3 regions of the Shewanella sp. N2AIL genome follow, and region 3 is predicted to be linked to each of the others. Evidence: predicted binding sites of a transcription regulator. Region 3 holds the regulator's gene; each other region holds the start of a gene.
The links. Region 3 encodes FliA, which starts transcription of late flagellar genes. Its sites were predicted from a motif close to CTAAAGNTNNNNNNNNNNNNGCCGATA; they were not measured.
Positions count from the first base shown of each region.

Region 1: a site for FliA is predicted at 1,853-1,879, ahead of MO387_RS06225 (VC2046/SO_2500 family protein). Genes of this name have one in related genera too.
Region 2: a site for FliA is predicted at 1,876-1,902, ahead of MO387_RS16510 (DUF5610 domain-containing protein). Genes of this name have one in related genera too.

Region 1 covers NZ_JALBYT010000007.1:47,307-50,584, forward strand. Annotated here, with positions in the region: gene MO387_RS06215 (EAL domain-containing protein) at 1-581, opposite strand, end outside; gene MO387_RS06220 (DUF406 family protein) at 833-1,120, opposite strand; gene MO387_RS06225 (VC2046/SO_2500 family protein) at 1,330-1,818, opposite strand; tRNA gene MO387_RS06230 (tRNA-Tyr) at 1,944-2,028, shown strand; tRNA gene MO387_RS06235 (tRNA-Tyr) at 2,099-2,183, shown strand; tRNA gene MO387_RS06240 (tRNA-Tyr) at 2,268-2,352, shown strand; gene MO387_RS06245 (PLP-dependent cysteine synthase family protein) at 2,617-3,278, shown strand, end outside.
Region 2 covers NZ_JALBYT010000031.1:22,723-26,000, forward strand. Annotated here, with positions in the region: gene MO387_RS16500 (glutathione S-transferase N-terminal domain-containing protein) at 1-275, opposite strand, end outside; gene MO387_RS16505 (ferredoxin--NADP reductase) at 353-1,102, opposite strand; gene MO387_RS16510 (DUF5610 domain-containing protein) at 1,216-1,842, opposite strand; gene MO387_RS16515 (histidine phosphatase family protein) at 2,069-2,686, shown strand; gene MO387_RS16520 (FMN-binding glutamate synthase family protein) at 2,698-3,278, shown strand, end outside.
Region 3 covers NZ_JALBYT010000003.1:103,315-106,592, forward strand. Annotated here, with positions in the region: gene MO387_RS03525 (protein phosphatase CheZ) at 13-750, opposite strand; gene cheY (chemotaxis response regulator CheY) at 764-1,147, opposite strand; gene MO387_RS03535 (RNA polymerase sigma factor FliA) at 1,195-1,908, opposite strand; gene MO387_RS03540 (MinD/ParA family protein) at 1,901-2,782, opposite strand; gene flhF (flagellar biosynthesis protein FlhF) at 2,787-3,278, opposite strand, start outside.

The sequences.
Region 1 (3,278 bases), on a different contig from region 3:
TTAATGAGCATGCTGATCTGCCGAGATTGCTCAGTCGCGCAGCGAAACAAGCTCAGGCTTTCTTCTTTGTCGTAGCTGTGTTTCGTCGCTAAGGTCAGGGCTAATTGGTCGGCCATCTGGCACGCGAGGTGGATTTCGCTGTCGTGCCAATGGGGAGTGAACTGCGCCCGCTCGATGCAGAGCACACCTTCCAGACGACCATTGATGCGAATGGCGATGTCGAGACTCGAATTGATGTGCCGCGGGATAAAATAGCACTCTGCCAATTCACTTAAACGGGGATCGGTCAGCGTATTGCCAGCATCGATATGGCGCAGGGTTTTAAGCTCGTGCACATAACGGGGACAAGCTTGTAATAGTTTAGGCCTATGAATGTCTTGCAACATCATAGAACCAAATTGTGCAACGAGTGTTTGGGTTTGTTGATCAGCTGAAAACGTCCACACTGACACCAAAGAAACCGTTAAATTCTGGCACAACAACTCTGTGGCTAACTCTGCTGTCTTGGTGAAATCGCCCTGCTGTTTTGCAGTCGACTGAACCAAAGACTCCAATAAATGCTGATGCTGACGTCGCTTCACGCTGATTCCCTACAAAACTTCGTGTTGGGCTAAAGGTCTTTACTACGCGCAAACGTAGCTTGAAATGTGCAATTAAGCTGATTGAATTATTCTTATTTGGAGGCAGATTACACTATCTATTGTAAGTGCAGCAACATGTGGCACAATTTATTACAACTCAGTTAACAACTGCAGCATTTTTAGACAGTTAAAACGATTAAGCTCGAACTCTATTTGCTAAAATCTATCCGCTAAAAGTGCTGCACAAAAACTTATAAACCGTTTTCCAATTGGAAAATCATTTTCTCGGCGCTCACACCAAAGGTCAGCAGTAAATCGATACCCGCCGCCGTGGTCACAAACTCAGTTTGTACTTCAGCAAAACGAGCTTGGGCACGGCTCGCCATACTTTCTGCATCTGTTTGCGCGCTATCGCCAACAAAGTTCAAGGTAAGTAAGGTATCGTGTTCATCAATGACGGCGCCGATATCGACAAAACTGCCACAATCGGTGCAAGTGTCATTTACGGTCGGACTCTGTGCTTCTATTATGCCTTTCATCTGTATTCCTTATTTATAAAGCGACTGATTAACGGCATCACTAAACTATGCTCGCTAATTTATTTGCGCGGTAAGTGGCTAACTCGATAGGTTAATCAGAATTATAGGTAATTAAGCCTCAAGATAACTGGCTTTAGCTCACGCTTATTTACTGAAATGGCGCAGATTGACGCTATTGGTATTGAAGAGGACTTGCTGGAAATGGGTAACTAGGCAGAAGCAAGCAGAGGCACCAGATTACGTTGGATTGCCAATTGATCGGCAAAATGCATGATTTCGACCTTAGGCGCGCTGAGTTGGCCCCGCTGCCTAAGCTGGGTGACATGATCACAGTTACTCAGGGCCTCGGCCATTGCTACGCTCTCACCGCCTCGGATCACTAAGGCTTCCGGTCGCAGTGCCTGCTGTAATTGAAATGCCCGCGGACCTTGAGCCATAAAAATACTGCTGTTATCGACTACAGGTTCGGCAGAAGATAAATCCGCCATTAAGCTTTGCTGCGGTGGTAATTCGAACTGACGCTGTAATTTTTGCGCCATATCAAGCTCGTTTTGCCATTGAAATTGCGCCATGTCCCGTGCGTCAACCGACAGTAACGACAGCAACAGGGCGAATTCGCCCCGTCTGTCGTTTTCTATCGCCGCGTTTAAGCGGGTGCCAATTTGGGCTTCGTTGACTAAAGGAACATCAATTTGCATAAAAAAACATCGTCAAAACAATTCGTTGTTAGTTAATCGACCATTTGATGCATAACTTTAGGAAAATTTTTAAATTGGGTATTTACATGCAAAAGGTTTCTGACTACTATGGCGGCCGCAATTGAGGAGGGGTTCCCGAGTGGCCAAAGGGATCAGACTGTAAATCTGACGGCTCAGCCTTCGAAGGTTCGAATCCTTCTCCCTCCACCATTTGCACTGCAAGTTTTATGTGTTGTTCGAAAATGATGTAGAGTTTTACAAAAGCGTTAAAGGTATTCGTGGAGGGGTTCCCGAGTGGCCAAAGGGATCAGACTGTAAATCTGACGGCTCAGCCTTCGAAGGTTCGAATCCTTCTCCCTCCACCATCTTTATCTCTAACGCAGATAATCATTTTCAAGTACCAAACATGGCCAATGTTTGGTTGAGTTATAAAAGTAAAGAAAGTTTGTGGAGGGGTTCCCGAGTGGCCAAAGGGATCAGACTGTAAATCTGACGGCTCAGCCTTCGAAGGTTCGAATCCTTCTCCCTCCACCATTTCTTTCATTGTCTATACCGCTCTTGTTCAACTTCCGTTTTGTCTATTCCAGTTTTATCTGCCATAGCTTCATCTATTCATTTTATTCTAATTACATTCTTTGTATTAAACTGCACTTCTATTTGAAGCCATCTTTTTAGTTCGCGATATTTGTCTTTAACATCAATCACGCCTAGCTCTACTTCAAGCTAATGATCCCAAACGAGTAACGCCAAGCAGATCCAATAAAACCGCTTTACCCGTCCCTGTGATATGCTCTAAAAATGATCCCTTTCGAAGTGACTATGATGATATCTAACACAATTCAACCGCCAGTTGACTCACACAGCGCTCACAGACTCTGCCCAACGTGGGAAGCCCATGCGATAGGCAAGATTGAAGCGGATTTTCAGCGCAGCGCCGATACCCATTTGATTAAGCTTGAATTACCTATGCTCGATGGCATAGATATTTATCTTAAAGATGAAAGTACCCACCCGACAGGCAGCTTAAAGCATCGCCTCGCCCGCTCACTCTTCCTCTATGCCCTGTGTAACGGCTGGATTAAACAAGGCACGCCGATTATCGAATCCTCATCGGGCAGCACGGCGATTTCTGAAGCCTATTTTGCCCGCTTACTCGGTTTACCTTTTATTGCCGTGATGCCCAAAAGCACGGCTAAAAAGAAGATTGAGCAGATCACTTTCTATGGCGGCCAATTTCATTTTGTCGACCATTCCAGTGAGATTTATGCCGAATCGGCACGCCTCGCCGCAGAGCTTGGCGGCCATTACATGGATCAATTCACCTACGCCGAGCGCGCGACCGACTGGCGCGGCAATAATAATATCGCCAATTCGATTTTCAATCAGATGGAGCGCGAGCCACATACTATCCCGCGTTGGATAGTGATTAGTCCGGGTACAGGCGGCACATCGGCGACCAT
Region 2 (3,278 bases), on a different contig from region 3:
CACTCCAACACCCAGTTATGACTTGAGATGCCAAACATCTTACGATCGCCAAGCTCAGCATCTAGGTAGCGCATAATCACTTCGCTATCGAATAACGCCACGCCATCGTTAGTGATGAGACACGGGATCTGTCCTAGCGGGTTAGCATCGAGTAATTCGGCACTGTTTTCAAAGGGATTGACTAGCTGCTCTTCAATATTGTTAATTCCTAAATACTGGATTAAGGCTCTAACACAACGGGCATAGGGTGAAGCTTGAGAACTTAACAACTTCATCAAAAATTTCCTTATATTTGCATTAAACGCTATGGCTATTTAGGAGCGAAAACGGCTCCCACCCATATAAAATGGGATCACCAATATTTCTCTACGGTAATTTGTCCGGGAGCACGACGTAAATTCTTCACTAATCCCTTATCGAGTAAGGCGCTTTGGGCGCCATTTATCATACCGGGATTGCCGCAAATCATGACTTGGGAATCAGCGGCACTTAAGGTTAATCCTGCCATTTGTTCGATTTCACCCGAGACTATGCCCTCGGGAATACGACACTGCAACGCATCGGCAAAGGGTTCACGGGTCACACTCAAGACTAATGTAAACTGTGCTGGGTATGTGCGTTCTAACTCACGCAGCTTATCAAGATACGCCAAATCCTGCGCCTCGCGCACGCCATACACAAGTACGACTTTTTCGAAACGCTCCCAAGGTTCATGGGTGTCGAGCATAGACAAAAATGGCCCTACCGCTGTACCTGTAGCCAAAAACCATAAGTGCTTGCCTTGAAGTCCACCCTTAGGAATTTCCACTAAGGTCATAAAACCAGTCGCGGTTGAGGTAATTTCAATTTCATCGCCTATGCCAAGGTTTTGCAATTGCGGCGATAACAGGCCGTCCTCTACCGCGACTGCGAGCACTTCGGCATAGGGTTTATCGGGAGAATTGACTAAGGAGTATGCTCTGGCAACACGCTTATCATCTTGCATTTGACTTAACTTGATAAACTGGCCAGGAATAAATGGGGCTAACTCGGCGGCGATGCGCAATGAAAATAACTTATCGCTCCAATCAATACGTTCTATAACTTGTCCCCTAGTCCACATAGCGTACCCTCAAGCGAAACGTTAAATAGGCTTCCAGCATAGACTTTTTTCCGCATAACAAAAACCCCTTATGATAAGGGGCTTATGGCGATAGAACCGAAAACAACAGAGCGTTAACTGGCACTCGATTGTGTCTCATCTGTCTTCTTATTAAAACTATCTCTAAAGGCCTGTAGTCCCTCTTGCACTAAACCATAGGTTTTATCGACACCATCGGCAATATCCCCCTGCAAGACTCTAAGGCCAGACAGAATGTCTTTCGCTTCTTTAAAGCCGTTATCAATTGCACCACCAATAATTCCCATAAAGCTATCGAGTTGCTCATCTAAGCTCATACCCGAATTTTGTTGCTGGTGAATGCTAAAAAACTGCGTCGCAAAACTCACGATACGATCTGCAGTCGCTTCTGGCGATGTATCTACGCCATTATCGTAAGCGGTTTGAGTCGCGTTTTCGCCCATAGTAGGCGCTAGCTCTTTGTCTATCGCATCGATAGCGGCACGATAGAGTAAAGTCATAGACTGATCGCCAGACTTGATATTCACTTCCTGCTGCGCAGATAGAATTGCTTGATTCATCAGCTGCTTACTCGTTTGCTGCGCGGTTTGTTTCGAGGTCACTTCGGTGGTTTTCGCGTCCTTCGAATCACTCACTTCGGTACCCTTAGGCGCCGTATTTTCAGCATATTTTTTCTGCGGCAAAGGGGTACTTTGCACTTGAGGAGATTTATTAATTTCCATGATGACTATCCATTCAATTCGGGTCGACTTTATTATCGACCAAAATTTAACCAGCTTTAGTAATTTTTAGAATTGAAGTACCATCGTGACCACAAGGCCATGATAAGGCCCGTATAAATTGAGTGGGTTTATTCTGTATAAATTGCATAAAGTGCCAATCCACCCGCATGCAGCTCATTGCTATCGTCGAGCTTAGACAAAAGCTAATAGAAAAGGATGTTACACCATGGCAGCAGGCCGCAGTTTGAGTCATTTCCGCTTTCACGTGTTTACACGAATGCTTAAGCGCACTACTGAGCACTATATGAGCATTAATATAAAACGCCTTAGTTTGCTCACTGGTCTTATTATCTTAACTTGCCTCAGCCTCGCACCGATTAGCCAAGCAAACGCGGAAAACAGACTGATCATTTTAGTCAGACATGCCGAAAAAGCCGACACGCCAGCCAATGACCCACAGTTATCGCCCAAGGGGGAAATGCGCGCAACGTCACTGATCACCGCCTTGAGCCGCACGCCGTTGTCGCAGCTCATTGCAACTCAATACCTGCGAACCCAGCAAACACTCGCGCCTATCGCCGAGGCTCGCCATTTGCCCGTGACGATAGTCGAAGCAGCAAAGCCTATCGAAGAACATATTCAGCAGATTGTCGAACAAGTGCATGCGGTACAAGGCAATACGCTCATCGTTGGGCATTCAAACACAGTGCCATTGATCATCAAAGCCCTGGGTGGACCTGAGATCCAAGCGATCGGCGAAGAGGACTACAGTCAGCTGTTTTTACTCTCTCTCAATGATGGCCAACCCGCAAGCTTGATCTCCACCCGTTACGGACAAGAATAAGGATAAATAACATGAGTGAACTCAATTGGTTTATGTGGGGACTCGATCTGTTTTCAGGACTGTTTTTGATCGTTATAGGACTCGCAGTACTCGCGGTTATTTACATGTATATCGCAGATAAAATGCAGACCAAACAAGCGGTAAGACATAACTATCCCGTGATTGGTCGTTTTCGATATCTGTTCGAAAAACAAGGTGAGTTTTTCAGACAATACTTTTTCGCCCAAGACAGGGAAGAATTGCCCTTCAACCGTGCTGAACGCAGCTGGGTGTACCGCGCCGCCAAAAATGTCGATAGAACCATAGCCTTTGGTTCGACTCGTCCCTTGGATACAGCTGGTACTATCATGTTTATGAATACCGCCTTCCCAACCCAAGATGAAGATATCACTCCTATTCATCCGCTGACGATTGGCACTCACTGTCGTCAGCCCTATACAACTCAAGCCATTTGCCATATTTCAGCCATGAGTTTTGGCGCCCTATCGCGCCCAGCCATCACCGCCCTTTCCCATGGCGCAGCGCAAGCGGGTTGCTGGCTTAACACAGGTGAAGGCGGCTTGAGCCCTTATCATCTCAAAGGTGGCTGCGA
Region 3 (3,278 bases):
ATTGACTCCCAGTTAGAAACCCAGACTCGATAGAAGATCATCCACTTCGTCTTGACCCGTTACTACATCTTGACGAAGCTCGGCATTCATTATCGGCCCTTCCGCTTCAATATTATTTTTCTGAGCAATCTGAGTTTCAATCATAGGTTGCTCACCAAATACCGTCAGCATAGAAACGAGATTACTTTCAACTTCCATTACTAGATCAATAACACGACGGATTATTTGTCCTGTTAAGTCTTGAAAATCTTGCGCCATCAAAATTTGATTCAGCAATTCACGTAATCGAGTCGAGTCATTTGCACTACGGGACATAAGATCTTGGACATCGTGACAAAGAACCTTAAATTCGCTCAGTGCTATCTCGCGTCGCATTAATCTGTCCCAAGATGGCATGACTTTTTGAATATTAACCGTTACGGCATTGGCCAAAGGTAAACATTCTTCAACCGCATCCATGGTTTTATTTGCCGCTTGTTCAGTCATGTCAATAACGTAATTTAAACGTTGCTTGGCATCGGGAATTTCTGTATTGGCTAATTCAGAAAGACGATTATCAACTTGAAAATCCATCAGCGCACTATGAAGTTGCCGAGTTAATTTTCCTACCTCTTCAAATAATTCTCGTTGCAGTGGAGCTGCAAGCTCCCGAAATAAATCATCTGCCTGACTTTGCTCACCTGCACTTAATAATTCAACAAAGTGCTGAGCTTGCTCGAGCGTGATGAGCCCTGATGTTTGTGACTTCATAGCTCATCCTTGCTCAAGCGAGTCGTTCGAATATTTTATCTAACTTCTCTTTCAGCGTTGCTGCGGTAAAAGGCTTAACCACATATCCATTCACTCCCGCTTGAGCGGCAGCAATAATCTGTTCACGTTTTGCTTCAGCAGTTACCATTAATACGGGTAAATGCTTTAGCGAATCATCTGCGCGAATTGCTTTTAACAGATCGATCCCTTGCATGCCGGGCATATTCCAATCTGTAACAACAAAATCAAAATCCCCCTTTTGCAACATCGGCAGGGCTGTTGAGCCATCGTCTGCTTCTTGGGTGTTGTTAAACCCCAAGTCTCGCAACAAGTTCTTGATGATACGCCTCATTGTCGAAAAATCGTCAACAATGAGAATCTTCATATTCTTGTCCAAGGTTTCCTCCGGTGAGCTGACATTCTGTGCTCGATTAATAATTATACTTATGTCCAGTGCTTGAGTTTAGCTTTCAATCGCAACATTGCCTGACTTAATATCTGGCTAACCCGCGATTCACTGACTTCAAGAATGGCGCCAATCTCTTTTAAATTCAATGCTTCATCGTAGTACAGGGATAACACTAATGCATCTCTTTCAGGCAATAATTTAATTGCCTCAACCAGAGCAGAATGAAATTGGTTCTCAGCTAATGCTTCAAATGAATCATCATCGGACCGATCACTCACTGTAAGTATATCCTGAGATACGCCTAAGTCTTCTATCCCTATGATTTTTCCGACAGAAACATCGTTAAGAATATGATGGTACTCATCGAGCGTCATATCAAGTTTTTCTGCAATTTCTGTGTCGCGTGCATCACGACCCAGCGCTTGCTCTAACTCATCTATTGCATGTGCAACCTTGCGGTTGTTACGATGAACGGAACGAGGGACCCAATCGCCACGGCGAATTTCATCTAACATGGCCCCACGTATGCGTATGCCGGCGAAGGTTTCAAATTTCGCACCCTTGCCACCATCAAACTTGGATGATGCTTCTAATAACCCCATCATCCCAGCTTGGAGTAAATCATCTAACTGCACGGAGGCAGGTAGTCTGGCGAGTAAATGATGCGCAATTCTTTTAACCAACGGAGCATACTGTTCAACGATCGACGATTTATTGTCTAAACAAGTATACGCAGCGGCTTTATTCACTCGTTTTTTCCTCTTGAAAATCTGGTCGTTGTACTAAACGCTCAACGAAAAACTCCAAATGCCCACCAGGTTGCTGCGGTACAGGCCAGCTTAGAATTTTATTTGCCAACCCTTGATACGCAATCGCTGCTGGTGATTTAGGATAAGCTTCAACCACCAATTTTTGTTTACGAACTGATTTACGTAAGTTTTCGTCAAATGGGATTGTTGCAACCAATTCAAGGGCGACATCCAAAAATCTGTCGGTCACTTTACTGAGTTTAGCAAATAATTCCATACCTTCGCGTAAACTACGCACCATATTGGCAACTATTTTAAAACGGAACACGCCATGCTCACGGCTGAGGATTTTTATCAGGGCATAGGCATCGGTAATTGATGTGGGTTCATCACAAACAACGACCAGCACATCCTGCGATGCACGTGAGAAACTGAGCACCATATCTGAAATCCCAGCAGCAGTATCTACGACTAGAATATCAAACTGAGTCCGCATCTCACTAAATGCGCGAATTAACCCGGCATGTTGCGCTGGACTTAATTCCACCATCCCTTGTGTTCCTGAAGTGGCTGGTACTATGCCAATCCCTTTAGGGCCACGAACGATAATATCGTCAAGCTCTGCATCACCAGAGAGGACATGGGAGAGGTTACGCTCGGCACGAATACCCAGCATGACATCGACGTTTGCTAAGCCAAGGTCAGCATCAAGTACCAAGACACGCTTGCCTTTTTCGGCTAATGCCACAGCTGTATTAATGGAAACGCTGGTTTTACCAACGCCACCTTTACCACCTGTGACCGCGATTACTTTCACTTTTTCGTTATAGGGTTGATTCATCATACGTAAACCACTTGCTTGATCCAGGGTCATAAATCTACTCAAATGCACAGGCCATATTATCTGACCACGCTGTGTCTTGTAATGATTGTTGTTCAGTACTATCTAACGCTGCGAGTGCCTGCTGGGCTAAATCTAAGGTATCCGCAACTTTCATATCTTCAGGAACTCTTTGTCCATCAGTAACATAACTTAATGGTAATCCGTTTTGGATCAACACACTTAATGCCCCTGCTAACGACACAGATTCATCGAGTTTTGTGAGAACGACACCAGATAGGGGAATGCGTTTAAAATGATTGACTGCATCTTGCAGCACACGGCGCTGTCCTGTCGCAGACAGTACCAGATAACTGCGGATAGGTATCCTGCTATTTGCAGTTAAATTATCAAGTTGCTGGTAAAGACGCATATCTCGTTGTCCCATGCCAGCCGTATCTATCAATACTAGCTTGCGATTCCTAAACTGATAGAGAATTTGCTCTAATTCATTCAGATCATGAGCTTGCTTTACTGGGCAGCCCATTAT